Regions from separate parts of the Arthrobacter rhombi genome, predicted to be linked through region 3. Evidence: riboswitches for the same ligand, from Rfam matches in the RefSeq annotation. Region 3 holds a riboswitch; each other region holds the start of a gene.
The links. Region 3 has a riboswitch for cyclic di-AMP ahead of ABD088_RS17140 (C40 family peptidase). Riboswitches for the same ligand answer to the same signal wherever they lie in the genome.
Positions count from the first base shown of each region.

Region 1: linked by a shared signal. The riboswitch ahead of ABD088_RS09685 (C40 family peptidase) and the one ahead of ABD088_RS17140 (C40 family peptidase) in region 3 are both predicted to bind cyclic di-AMP.
Region 2: linked by a shared signal. The riboswitch ahead of ABD088_RS14180 (C40 family peptidase) and the one ahead of ABD088_RS17140 (C40 family peptidase) in region 3 are both predicted to bind cyclic di-AMP.

Region 1 is NZ_BAAAIV010000011.1:51,167-55,664, reverse strand. It holds gene mobA (molybdenum cofactor guanylyltransferase) at 1-698, opposite strand, end outside; gene ABD088_RS09690 (HNH endonuclease) at 695-1,192, opposite strand; gene ABD088_RS09685 (C40 family peptidase) at 1,476-2,462, opposite strand; cyclic di-AMP (ydaO/yuaA leader) riboswitch at 2,469-2,645, opposite strand; gene ABD088_RS09680 (M23 family metallopeptidase) at 2,779-3,810, opposite strand; cyclic di-AMP (ydaO/yuaA leader) riboswitch at 3,812-3,989, opposite strand; gene ABD088_RS09675 (iron-dependent transcriptional repressor DtxR) at 4,089-4,498, opposite strand, start outside.
Region 2 is NZ_BAAAIV010000018.1:4,651-9,148, reverse strand. It holds gene ABD088_RS14190 (complex I subunit 4 family protein) at 1-1,068, shown strand, start outside; gene ABD088_RS14185 (NADH-quinone oxidoreductase subunit N) at 1,065-2,489, shown strand; cyclic di-AMP (ydaO/yuaA leader) riboswitch at 2,786-2,936, shown strand; gene ABD088_RS14180 (C40 family peptidase) at 2,943-3,899, shown strand; gene ABD088_RS14175 (recombinase family protein) at 4,322-4,498, shown strand, end outside.
Region 3 is NZ_BAAAIV010000025.1:296,242-300,739, forward strand. It holds gene ABD088_RS17135 (heavy metal translocating P-type ATPase) at 1-1,791, opposite strand, end outside; cyclic di-AMP (ydaO/yuaA leader) riboswitch at 2,002-2,167, shown strand; gene ABD088_RS17140 (C40 family peptidase) at 2,174-3,130, shown strand; gene ABD088_RS17290 (GDCCVxC domain-containing (seleno)protein) at 3,368-3,814, opposite strand; gene ABD088_RS17150 (cation diffusion facilitator family transporter) at 3,730-4,407, opposite strand; gene ABD088_RS17155 (ArsR/SmtB family transcription factor) at 4,401-4,498, opposite strand, start outside.

The sequences.
Region 1 (4,498 bases), on a different contig from region 3:
CACGTGTCGACGTCCGCGTAGTCCACGCCGTCGAGGGACACCCTGACTATCTGCACCTTAGCAAGCAGTCGCATCATCGAGGAGTTGGCGAGGCCCTCGCCGGGTTTTTCGGCGGCTTCGATGGCGCGCAACAACGCAGCGGTCTCGATGACACAGCTCAGGGGCTGGAGTCTGCCCTGTTCGTCAACGGGTACCCAGGCCCTGCCGAATTCGGCCAGCGGCATGGTCGTCTCCCCCGGCGCGCCGGGAGAACCAACCGCAGTCTGCGGGGTGGTGTCCGTGACGTCGCCGGCGTGTTCGACGGCGTACTGCACGATCGCCGCGGCCACAGGTCCGGGGGCAATGAGGTCGGCGGCAAGAATCAACGTCAGCGGCGCGTGTTCCCCCGCCGGGGGCACTTCGTCGGCGGCACCGTCACCGAGCGCGCGCATGCCGGCAGCCACGGCCGCCGCCGGTCCGGCGAAGGCCGGGTACTCCCGGGTCAGCGTGATGATCTGGCCGGCATCCGCCTCCGCTGCATAGTCGGCGATGACCGGGTTCAACTCGGTGGGGCCCACCACGGCAATGCGTTGCGCCTCCGCGGTGGCACGGAGTGCATGGTCCAGAAGCGTGGCCCCGCCGTGGTGCAGGAGCGGCTTGTCGGTTCCCCCGAGGCGCTTGCCCCGTCCACCGGCGACGACGATGGCGTCAAAATTCATGCTGCCCTTCCTGCCAGGAAATCCGTCCATTCGGGAGCGGGACGTTCCAGCTCGGTGATGAACCACTGTAGACCCCGCGGGCTCGTTGGCCTCACCCTCAGGGTCCAGCCCAGTTGACGCAACGTCTTGTCCCCTTTGGTGCTGTTGCATCCCAGGCAGCAGGCCACCAGGTTCTCCCAGCTGTTGGCTCCACCCCGCGACCTCGGCATGATGTGGTCCACGGTGGTTGCCGCCTTGCCGCAGTACCCACACCGGCGTCCATCGCGGCGCAGCACCCCACGCCGGGTCACGTTGACCGCTTCACGGTAGGGAACCTTGACGTAGCGATTGAGCAGGATGACCGAGGGACGGCCCAAGACCATTCGTGGCGTGGCCACCGGCTCGCCCACCTCGGCCAGGACGCTGGCCTTCCCCGTGAGCACCAGCAGCAGTGCGCGGCGGAAGGTCACCACCGCCAGTGGTTCGTATCCTGCATTCAGTACCAGGGTTCGCATCAGCGTTCCTCGTCGTGGAGTGCACCCGGACCGCCTAGCCAAGCCGTCTGACCCGGGCGCCGTGCAAGGGCCATCGGGCACCAGCCTAAGCCCGGCGGGACCACCCTGGGGAGTGCGGCGCGGCTCCCGTTGCCATGTCCTTGGCGTCCCGGGTTCGTGTTCACGTCGCGTGCCCCGGCGGTTCAGCGACCGGTTCGGAGCCGTTCACCGGCGACACGAATGCGTTTTAAACCACGGGAGTCCCCACCCAACTGGGTGAGGACTCCACTAGATGTGTTGTTGCTTAGCGGGCCAGCGTGTAGTAGCCGACCAGCGGGGCCGCGTAGGGGCCCGTGGTGTCGCGGACGACGGTGCCGACGCTCGGGTTCTGCGCGCCGATCATCTTGCCGCCACCGATGTAGATGCCGACGTGCGAGTCGTTGCTCTGGAAGACCAGGTCGCCCGGCTGCGGGTTGGAGGTGCGGACGAACTTGCCGGAGGCACGCTGTGCGCGGGCGTTGTGCGGCAGGCTCACGCCGGCCTTGCCGTAGACGTACTGCACGAAGCCGGAGCAGTCCCAGCCGCCCGGGGTGGAGCCGCCGAAGACGTACGGGGTGCCCAGGTAGGACTTGGCCATGCTGGCGATGCTGGAGTTGCCGCCGCTGACTGCTGCGGGGGCTGCCTCGGCCGTCTTGGTCACGGTACCGGCGGATGCGGTGGTGACGTTCGAGCTGGAGGTGGACGCGGAGCTCGAGGAGCGCTGCGGGGTGCTGGAGGTCGAAGCGGAGTTCGAGGTGCTACGCGAGGTGGAGGCCTGCGGGGCAGCGGCTTCCTGGCGGTTGGAGGCGGCTTCCTGAGCGGCTTCGCGCTCGGCGGCAGCGTCCTGGGCAGCCTGGCGACGCTCTGCAGCGGCTTCACGCTCGGCCTTGTCCTTGGCCTTGGCCTCGGCCACTGCTGCGCGGTGGGCAGAGCCGTCGGTCGACTTGATCGGGGCGACAGCGATCCTGATCGAGTCGGCCGCCTTCTTGGTGGCCGGCACGGTCACGGAAGCCGGGGTGGCCACGGACGCACGCTGGATGTCGGTGACGGGGGCCTTGTCGGCGGCGCGGGCTGCCGTGGTGGCCTGGGCCGGAACGCCGAGGGTCAGCACGAGGCCGGACGCGGCGGCAATGACTGCAGCCTGGCGGCCGACGGAGCCGGCGTTGGAGGACACTGCCTTGGAGATGGACCCCAACGGGTTGGTGCGGACGGGCATGGCGCGGTGGCGGCCCAGGGCTTGACGCTTAGTCATGTATTGATTACCTCTCCCAATGCCTACGAGGTGAGCTGTCGGATTCGAGTGGGAGTCACTCGGTGTCAGGTCCAGAGAACGGACCGTGACACTTAACCCCAAGGATCCTTGTGGACCCGAAATGTGGTTCCCCCGCTACTGCCAAGCGATGATTTGCGAACGGACCTCGGGCAGTGGCAGTATTCGGCAATCTGCTCGAGTGCGCCTGGCCCCTATGCGGCCTGGCACGTCGACAACTTTATATGAAACGGCTGTAAAAGTCACGTTCCGGTCACGAAACGGTTATTTCCCGATCACGGCCCGTGATTTGCAGGGCTCAGAGCCACCCTGCAGGGTCCACGGCGTGACCGTCGACCAGCACCTCAAGGTGCAGATGGCAACCGGTCGAGTTGCCGGTCGTGCCACTGATGGACACCACGTCCCCGCGCTTGACCTTCTGCCCCACCGCCACCTTCAAACTGGTGTTGTGGTTGTAGGTGGTTTCCAGGCCATTGCCGTGGTCAATGCGCACCCGGTTCCCCGAATGCCCGGCCATCTCGGCCTGGACAACTGTCCCCGAGGCCGATGCCTTGACAGGAGTTCCACAGGGAACGCCGTAGTCCTGGCCAATATGGACCTGTGCACCCTCACCGGTCGGGTTGGCCCGCGCACCGAAGGGGGAGGTGATCCGCACGTGGTTGACCGGTTGGGCCAGCACGCCGTGCGTGTCGATGGTGTTGATGTTCCCGCCGGAGGCAGACATCAGGTAGCTGAGCTGGTCGTCCTTGCTGAAGCTGCTGGACACCGAAGCGCGGACGATTGAGTAGTCGTCGGTTCCCGGGACGTTCACGTCGGCGACCTGTGCCGCCGTCTCGTGGGCGACGCGCTCGGCGGGCGCCTCGTCGCTGCCGACCAAGGTCGGGTAGGCGGCGGCCAGCGCCAGCCCGGATACCGCCGCAACGGCGGCGAACCGATGGCTCCAGGCCAGGACCGGACGCTTCGCGGCTTCCCCACCGCGCGGCTTCCGGGAGGGTACGGCGGGACGGGCCTCAGCGGCTACCGCCCGTGTACCCTCGGGCAGACCGATGACCGTCGCATCGAAACTTCCCCGGTTCCTGACCGAGGCGGCAGGCGCCTGCGCAGGCGTGGCGTCGGCCAACAGGGGGATGATGTCCGCCACGGGAGCGGCGGGGTCGAGATCGGCTAGGGGTACAACGGACTCACGGCGAGCGGGATGTGCCGTGGGGGCGTATCGCATGGCGCCGTCGAAGCGGCGCGGCAGGTAACAGCCGGCGTCGGGTGCGGCGGCGGGCTCAGTTGCCTCGGGGGCGACGGCAGCACGACGACCTGAACGCTTGTGATCTGTCAAAGGGACCTCTCATGGGCGCCTGCGGAGTTAGCTGTCGGATTCGGGCCGGTCAGGCCCGGCCGCACACAGCCGGGCTGCGATGCGGCTTCACCCCGAGAGGGCCGGCGCCGGGACATCCCGGCACAACGGACCGCAAAAAATTGGGTTCTCCACCCCTGCCTGTCAAGCGAACGGACCCGTTCCGCAGGCAGGATCAGGCGGTCGGAAGGGGTGATCGGGACGAATCCCCATCTGTTACCAACGGTATCTTAATCGAATACGAAGTAACAGTTCCGTTATCAAGCGTCCCGGGCCACGAAGACGTGGGCGCTGACCTCCACCGGCAGCTCCAGGGCTCCTTCGATGCCCTGTACCCGCACGACGACGTACTCGCCGGCTCGCTCCAGGGTGACCTGTGCACCCGGGCGGATTCCGCCGTCGTTCAGTTGTGCCAGCAGTTCCGGGTCGACCTGGATGGCCTCGGCCAGGCGTTCGACGGCGACGGGCCCGGTGTTCCCGGCCAGCAGTGCGGCCTCGAGGTTCTGTACGCCGAGGGCGAATTCATGGGCTGCGGGTCCGCCGAGGATCTCCAAGCCGGGGATCGGGTTGCCATAGGGCGAATCCGTGGGCTGGCCGAGCAGGTTGTAGAGGCGCTTCTCCACGCGCTCGCTCATCACGTGTTCCCAGCGGCAGGCCTCGTCGTGGACGT
Region 2 (4,498 bases), on a different contig from region 3:
GGCATGTACTTCGTCATTGCCGGCTGGGGACACGGAAACCAACGTCGCTCCGCACTGGTGTTCTTCATCTACACCTTCATGGGTTCCCTGTCCCTGCTGTTGGGATTCATCGGCCTCTATCTCGGTGCCGCCCCCCACACCTTCGACATGGTGGAACTCTCCCGCCAGGACGCCTTCACCGGAACCCCGCTGGCGGGCGGCTTCGTGCTGGCGGCGGTCATCCTGGGCCTGGCCGTGAAGACACCGACCTTCCCTTTCCACTCCTGGCTGCCACCGGCACACACCGATGCCCCGGCCATCGGCTCGGTCGTCCTGGCCGGCCTGTTGCTGAAGATGGGCACCTACGGCTTCGTCAGGATCGCGATGCCCATGCTCCCGGACATTTGGCGGGCGTGGGCGTGGGTGGTCGTCGCGATCGGCATCGTCTCGGTCCTCTACGGCGCCCTCGTCGCGGTCGTGCAGACAGACATCAAGCGCATGATCGCCTTCACCTCCGTCAACCACATGGGCTACGTCGTGCTCGCTGTCGGCGCCGCCGGCGTCCTGGGTGCCAACAACGCCGAAGCACAGCAGCTGGCCATCGTCGGGGCCGTAACCCAAATGGTCTCCCACGGCCTGGTCACCGGGGCCCTGTTCCTGCTCGCCGGTGTCTTCCACGACCGCACCGGAAGCTACGACCTGCGCCGGTATGGTGGCCTGGCCCACCCCGCACCACGGTTCGCCGGGTTCTTCGCGATCGCCGCATTCGCCTCGCTCGGACTTCCGGGCTTCAGCGGCTTCATCGCCGAATTCCAGATCTTCACCGGCAGCATCGGAACCACCCCCTGGGCCCTGGTGGCCCTTCCCGGCATCCTGATCACCGCAGTCCTTTTCTTGCGCGCATTCCAGCACGTGTTCACGGGCCAGACACGGGAACTGTCCGTCGGTTTCAGCGACCTGCGCCCCCGCGAGAGCACGGCCCTGGCCATCCTGATGGGGCTGTCCGTGCTCATCGGTCTCATCCCCGGCCCGCTGCTGGCGATGATCGGACCCGCGGCGCAGAACCTCGTCGTCAGCCTGGGCCCATGACGGCAATGGCAATGGACATGGACTACCCGGCGCTGCTGCCAGAGATCATCCTGCTCGCCACGGCAGTGCTGGTGCTGCTGGGCGGCAGCTTCCTGCCCCGCACCCGCCAGCATCCCACCCGCTGGCTCACCCTCGGTGCCCTGGTCGCCAGCGCAGCGACCGGGATGGCGGCAGTGCCGGGAGGGCCGGAGTCGATCTTCAGTGGAACCTACGCACTGGACCCGTCCACTGCGGTCGTTCGGATGGCGGCCCCGCTGGCCACGCTCGTGGTGGTCCTGCTCGGCCGGCATGAATTCGCCGGCACGGCGCGTGAAAGCGAAACCTATGCCCTGTTGTTGCTGGCCACGCTCGGAACAGTCGTGATCGGGGGGACGACCGACCTGCTGGTCCTGGTCGCCGGGTACCTGCTGGCGAGCATCCCCCTGTACGCGCTGATCGGCCTATCGCGCAGCGGGATGGCCGCCGAGGCAACCCTTAAGACCTACCTCATCGGCGCCCTGTCCGGAGTCCTGCTCATGGCAGGCGTTGCCGTGCTGACCGCAGTTGCCGGCACGAGCGGCTACGCGGGCATGACGGAGGCTCTTCCCCAGGCCCCGCAGGCCGCCGTCGCCGGCGGGGCCGTGGCGGTCCTCATCGGCTTGACCTTCAAGGCCGGTGCGGTGCCCGGCCACTTCTGGATCCCCGACGCCAGCCAGGCCTCTGGGATAGGCATCGCAGCGTTCATCACGACCGTGCCGAAGATCGGAGCACTCGTGGCCATGGGCCGGCTGGTGGCACTCATGCCCGCCACGGTGGATGTCCCGCTGCTCGTGGCCGTGCTCGCAGCGGCCAGCATGGGCATCGGAAACCTTGCCGCGTTGGCGCAGGAGAACGTCAGGCGTCTGCTGGGCTGGTCGACGGTCAGCCAGGTCGGCTACCTGCTGATGCCCGTTGCCGTCATCACCCGCAGCGAGGGCGCCTCGGTGGCCCTGTTGGCCTACATCGTCTTCTACGCGCTAACGAACCTGGCCGTGTTCGCCGTCGTCGCCTGCTTCCCCCGGCGCGAAGAGCTGGGCGACTGGGTGGGATTGGCACGGGGGCACCCGTGGCTGACCGGTTCCCTCGTCGTGGGGGCCCTCAGCCTCGTGGGAACACCGCCCACGGCGGTGTTCCTGGGAAAGGTCGCCGTGTTCACCGTCGCCTGGAATGGCGGCATGTCCTGGCTGGTCGTGTTCGCCGCAGCCAACACGGTGCTGAGCCTTGTCTACTACCTCAGGCTCATCCGCCCCGCCTTCCACCCCGCCGGGGACTGCAGCACCGGTTTGTCCACGGCGCCACGGGAGGTTGCCCGCACCGTGGTGGCCACCGCTATGGTGCTCGGTGCCCTGGTCCTCGCAGCCGGGGCCGTCGGGGCCGGAATCTGGTTCGCCGTCGCCGGGTGAACCGCTTCGGTCATCGGGCCAACCACGCGGGATGGCGGGCGTGGTCGATCGTGCGTTGTGGCTGCACTTTCCGCTTACCGTGTACCGCCAGGAAGACTTCGAGGACCATCGTCTTGCATCACCGCTCGGAACCAACGGCCAGGGAGGGAAAGGTCGTCGAGACCAAAAGGACACGGTTCCGTAATCAATTCGTGACTTTTACATCCGTTTCATGTAAATTCGTTCCCGTGCCGGGCTTCCTATGAGCCCGGCACACCCAAGTGGATTGCCGAACACTGCCACCACTGCGGGGTCCGTTCACGCAATTGCTGGCAGTGGCGGGGGAACCAAATCCGGGCCCACCGGGCCCTTGGGGTTAAGCGCCTCGCGCTGACTTGTCAGCGCGGGACGCCGAGTGGCTCCCACTCGAACCCGACAGCTAACCCCGCAGGCATTGGGAGAGGTAACCAACACATGACCAAGCGACACTTGGGCCGCCACCGCGCCATGCCCGTCCGCAGCAACCCCTTGGGCTCGATCTCCAAGGCAGTCTCCTCCAACGCCGGCTCAGTTGGCCGCCAGGCCGCAGTCATCGCCGCGGCTTCCGGCCTCGTGCTGACCCTCGGCGTTCCGGCCGAGGGCGCGCCGTCCGCCCGTGAAGCCGCCAAGGCCCCGGCAGCTGACATCCTGCGCACTTCCGTGGACTCCCCCGCCGCCGTCACCGTTGCGGACGCCAAGCCACAAGAGCTGAAGCAGATCAAGGTCTCCGTCGCCGACGTCAAGTCCACCGACGGATCGGCCCACCGCGCAGCATTGCGCAAGGCCGCAGCCGAACGCGAAGCAGCCCAGGAGGCCGCTGAACGCGAGGCCGCCGCGGACCGCGCAGACGCCCAGACGGAAGCCGCCGCAGCTGCCGAGCGCGAGGAAGCAGCCGCAGGCGCTGCGATGACCCGCCAGAGCCGCCAGTCCTCGACGCCGGCGCCGTCTAGCACGAACGACAACGCCTCGTCGACCGGTACGGTCACCACGGCCTCCACTCCCGCTCCGGAGAAGGCCGAAGCCAGCCCGGCATCCAGCGCGGGCCTCTCGGGGATCGCGGGCATGGCCATGAGCTACAAGGGGACACCCTACGTGTGGGGCGGAAGCAGCCCCTCGGGCTGGGACTGCTCCGGCTTCATCCAGTACATCTACGGCAAGGCCGGCATCAGCCTGCCCCACAACACGACCGCCATCCGCACCAGTGGAAAGTTCGTGAAGACCTCCAATCCCAAGCCCGGCGACCTGGTCTACCAGAACGGTGGCAGCCACGCTGGTATCTACATCGGTGGCGGCAAGATCATCGGCGCGCAGAACCCCTCCGTCGGCACCGTTGTCCGTCCGGCCGACAGCCCGTACGGCCCGTTGATGGGCTACTACACCTACGTAGGCTAGACAGGATACGAAAGAGGGCCCATCCATTACCCGGATGGGCCCTCTTCGTCGTTCCAGGGCCAGACGCCGGGGCCGCTCACGCGTCCTGCCCCTTGGTCCACGCGGTCTCTCCCGAAGGCGGCGACGGTTGCCATGTTCTGGGTCCCAGGAAGCCGGCCTCCTGCAAGCACGCCACTAGCTGCGGCTCAGCCGACACGTGGCAGGGAGCACCCAGGTGTCCTGCCCATGGAGGTTGGTGGCACTCGGCGTGGCAGGTAGATAAAGAGGGCCTGAACTTAGATGTTCCACTTCCTTGGAAGTGGAACACCCCCTGCCCACCATGCCGGCACGAACGGACACGCCCCGGATTATTGTTCCAGAACTAAGCCCAAAAGATCGTCCCGGAAGAACCGTACGAGCACGACTTCCGATACCATGGCCGCATGGACATTGGGTATGCGCGCGTTTCGACTGCGAAACAGGACCTCGACCGGCAGATCGATGCCCTGCGCGCCGAGGGCGTCGCCGATCGTCATATCTATGTGGACAGGAAATCCGGCTCGACCACCGAGCGGCCGGGACTCCGCGAAGCGCTGGACCATGCACGGGATGGGGACGTG
Region 3 (4,498 bases):
GTCCGTACCAGCCCCGATGGCAATGCCGACATCGGCCCGGGCCAACGCGGGGGCGTCGTTGACACCGTCGCCGACCATCGCGACCTTGCGGCCTTCGCGCTGCAGCTCGGCGACCTTCTCCTCCTTGTTCTCCGGGCGCACCCCGGCGAACACGCGGTCGATGCCCAACTCGCCGGCCACGGAGCGGGCCACGGCCTCGGCGTCGCCGGTGATCATGACCACCTCGATATCCAGTGCATGCAGGGCCCGGACCGCTTCGCGTGATTCCGGGCGGACCTCATCGGCCAGGCCCAGCGCGCCGATCACCGCACCGTCCCTGAGCACGTGAAGGATGATCGCCCCCTCGGCCTTCCATCCCTCGGTCTCGGGCAAAGGGGCTGCCCCGTGTTGTTCGAGCATGCCGGGGCCGCCGACGCTGATCCTGGAGCCGCCGACGTCCGCGTCCACGCCCAGCGCCGTGGAGGCCTTGAAATCCGTTGCCGTCCGGGGTTCGATTCCGCGGTCCCTGGCCGCGGCGACGATCGCCTTGGCCAGCGGGTGCTCGCTGTCGGCCTCAGCGGCAGCGGCAACGGCCAGGACCTCCCGCTCGTCTTCGCCCTCGGCCGGCAGGGCCTTGGACAGGACGGGCTCGCCCCGGGTCAGGGTACCGGTCTTGTCGAAGAGGACCGAGGTCACGGTGCGCATGCTCTCCAGGGCGAGGCGGTCCTTGACCAGGACGCCACCGCGGGCGGCACGTTCGGTGGCGATGGAGACCACCAGGGGGATCGCCAGACCCAGTGCGTGGGGGCAGGCGATGACCAGGACGGTGATCGTCAGGATGACGGCATCATCCGGGAAGCCCAGCAGACCCCAGACGACCGCCGTGATGACGGCCGCCCCGAGCGCGAACCAGAACAGCCAGCCGGCCGCGGTGTCGGCGATGCGCTGGGCCCGTGATGAGGAGCCCTGGGCCTCGGTGACCAGACGCTGGATCCCCGCCAACGCGGTATCGTCGCCGATGGCGGTGATCTCCACGCGCAGCGCGGTGTCCGTGGCCACCGTACCGGCCACCACCTGATCGCCCGGTCCCCGCCGGACCGGGCGGGACTCACCAGTGATCATCGACTCGTCGACGTCGGCAGTGCCTTCGACCACGCGGCCGTCGGCGGGTACGCGGCCCCCGGGACGGACAATGACCACATCCCCGACCACGAGGTCGGCGGGGGCAATGGGGACCGCCTGGCCGTCGACGAGCTTTTCCGCCTCGTCGGGCAGCAGGGCCGCCAGCGAATCCAGGGCGGAGGACGTCTGTGCCAGGGAGCGCATCTCGATCCAGTGGCCCAACAGCATGATGACGATCAACAGGGCCAGTTCCCACCAGAAGTCCAGGCCGTGGTCCAGCAGGCCCAGATGGGCACCCCAGGAAGCCAGGAACGCCACGGTGATCGCCAGGGCGATCAACAACATCATCCCCGGCTTGCGGTCCTTGAGTTCGCCGGCCGCGCCGGTCAGGAACGGCTTGCCGCCCCACACGTACATGATGGTGCCCAGGATCGGGGAGATCCACAAGATCCAGGGCGCCTGGGGCAGCTGGTAGCCGATGATCGAGGCGAACATGGTACTGAACCCGACCACCGGTACGGCGATGACCAGCATGATCCAGAACAAGCGGCGGAACTGGCCCACGTGGTCCCCGTGCCCGTGGTGGCCGCCATGGCCCTGCCCGCTGTGATCCATGGGCGCGTGGTCGTCATGGCCCGCGGGTCCGGCCTGCGTGTCGACGTGGCCGTGGTGCCTTCCTTCTGTTTCCATGCCCCCAAGATATACCCCCCGGGGGTATATATCAAGACCTGGTGCCCAATCCCACCATCGCCCGGTCCGCGCCAAGCCTGCGGCCGTCGTGACACGTCCTACATCAATCCGTAACCATTTCGTGACTTTTACAGTTCTTTCATGTAAATTCGTCTGCGTGCCGGGCTTCCTATGAGCCCGGCACACCCAAGTGGATTGCCGAGCACTGCCACCACTTCGGGTCCGTTCGCGAAGCTTCTGGCAGTGGCGGGGGAACCAAATCCGGGCCCACCGGGCCCTTGGGGTTAAGCGCCTCGCGCTGCCTTGTCAGCGCGGGACGCCGAGTGGCTCCCACTCGAACCCGACAGCTAACCCCGCAGGCATTGGGAGAGGTAACCAACACATGACCAAGCGACACCTGGGCCGCCACCGCGCCGCGCCCGTCCGCAGCAACCCCTTGGGCTCTATCTCCAAGGCAGTCTCCTCCAACGCCGGCTCAGTTGGCCGCCAGGCCGCAGTCATCGCCGCGGCCTCCGGCCTCGTGCTGACCCTCGGCGTTCCCGCCGAGGGCGCCCCGTCCGCCCGCGAAGCAGGCAAGGCCCCGGCAGCTGACATCCTGCGCACTTCCGTGGACTCCCCCGCCGCCGTCACCGTTGCGGACGCCAAGCCGCAAGAGCTGAAGCAGATCAAGGTATCCGTCGCCGACGTCAAGTCCACCGACGGATCGGCCCACCGCGCAGCAATGCGCAAGGCCGCAGCCGAACGCGAAGCAGCCCAGGATGCCGCTGAACACCAAGCCGCCGCGGACCGCATAGACGCCCAGACGGAAGCCGCCGCATCTGCCGAGCGCGAGGAAGCAGCCGCAGGCGCTGCGATGACCCGCCAGAGCCGCCAGTCCTCAACGCCGGCGCCGTCGAGCACGAACGACAACGCCTCGTCGACCGGTACGGTCACCACGGCCTCCACTCCCGCTCCGGAGACGACCGAAACCAGCCCGACATCCAGCGCGGGCCTCTCGGGGATCGCGGGCATGGCCATGAGCTACGAGGGGACACCCTACGTGTGGGGCGGCAGCAGCCCCTCGGGCTGGGACTGCTCCGGTTTCATCCAGTACATCTACGGCAAGGCCGGCATCAGCCTGCCCCACAACACGACCGCCATCCGCACCAGTGGAAAGTTCGTGAAGACCTCCAACCCCAAGCCCGGCGACCTGGTCTACCAGAACGGCGGCAGCCACGCCGGTATCTACATCGGTGGCGGTAAGATCATCGGCGCACAGAACCCCTCCGTCGGCACCGTTGTCCGTCCAGCCGACAGCCCCTATGGGCCGTTGATGGGCTACTACACCTACGTAGGCTAGGGAAAACCGGGCAAGGGCCCGAGCCACTTTGAACTACTCCCCAGTTGTTGGACTCCATAATTCAGTTCCAGCAGCTGGGGAGCGCTTTTATGCGTTCAGATGGTTCGCTTTCGGGTAGAGGGCTTGTCCTACGCCGAAAAACAATGTGTCCGGGACGGAATCAAGCACGCCGGGCCCTCCCGCGGTCCATCTTTTGCAACAGGTGGACGATACGTTACCGGTCGGCACCGCTTTTTCTTACGTGGACGAATCCTGCCTTGAGGGGCAAGGTACTGTCCCGTAGGAACAGAACACGCAGCAATCGCCGGCAACGGGCCGAATTCGCTTGGTGCAATTTGGGCACGCCCAGAAGAACTGGCAGGAATCGGAGGGCATCCGCAAGGATGCTTCGTACCCGCAAGCAGGACACGTCAACGTCGACGTCAGCTCAATCATCATTCCTTCCTTCCCATCAGGCGCAGCGCCTTTGGCGCAATTCTGGTCGGTGAACGCATCCGGGGGCATCGCTTGCAAAGGAAGCAGGGATCCAGCCGGGTAGGATCGGGCGTGCCCGCCAGGCGCCAGCTGGCCATCGCGGCTGCTTCCGGTCCACGCCTGCGTCAGCAGCAACCCGCCTCGCCGGAAGACGATTCCCTGTCCCCGGATATGGCTGACATGGGCTGCGTGCATGCCTCCCCTATCCATGCCTCGAATCCTTCCCTGACCGCGAATACCGCGATGACAAAGCCGGCTACCGGATCGGCCCAGCTCCAGCCGAAGAGGCTGTTGAGCAGCAAGCCCGCCAGGACTGCAGCTGAAAGGTACGAGCAGATCAGGGTCTGCTTTGAATCGGCAATGGCCGAGGCCGATCCCAGTTCCCGTCCTGCGTGGCGTTCGAGGAGGCTGAGAAATGGCATCACCACGAGGCTCACGGCGGCCAGGGTGATGCCGACCGGGCTATGTTCGGCTTCCTTGAGCCCGATCAGCGTGAGGACGGCGCTGACACTGACATAGGCAGCGAGACCGAAAAAGGATACGGCAATCAGGCGCAGGGCCTTTTTCTCGCGGCTTTCAGGGTCGCGGGCTGCGAATTGCCAGGCAACAGCCGCAGCCGAAAGCACTTCCACGATGGAATCCAACCCGAAGCCGACCAGGGCGACCGAGGAAGCGGCCGCGCCGGCTGCCAGGGCGATGACGGCCTCTATGAGGTTGTACGTGATCGTGAGGGCAACGATGATCCGTATCCGGCGCTTGAGTAGCTCCCGGTGCCGATCCTGGGCTGGGAGCGTGTTCAGCATGTGCACTCCGGCCCCTCGCAGCAGCCGGGGTCGACCTGCAGGACCACGCGAAGCAATTCGTCCATGGCTGCGCCCAGGTGCGGATCGCTCA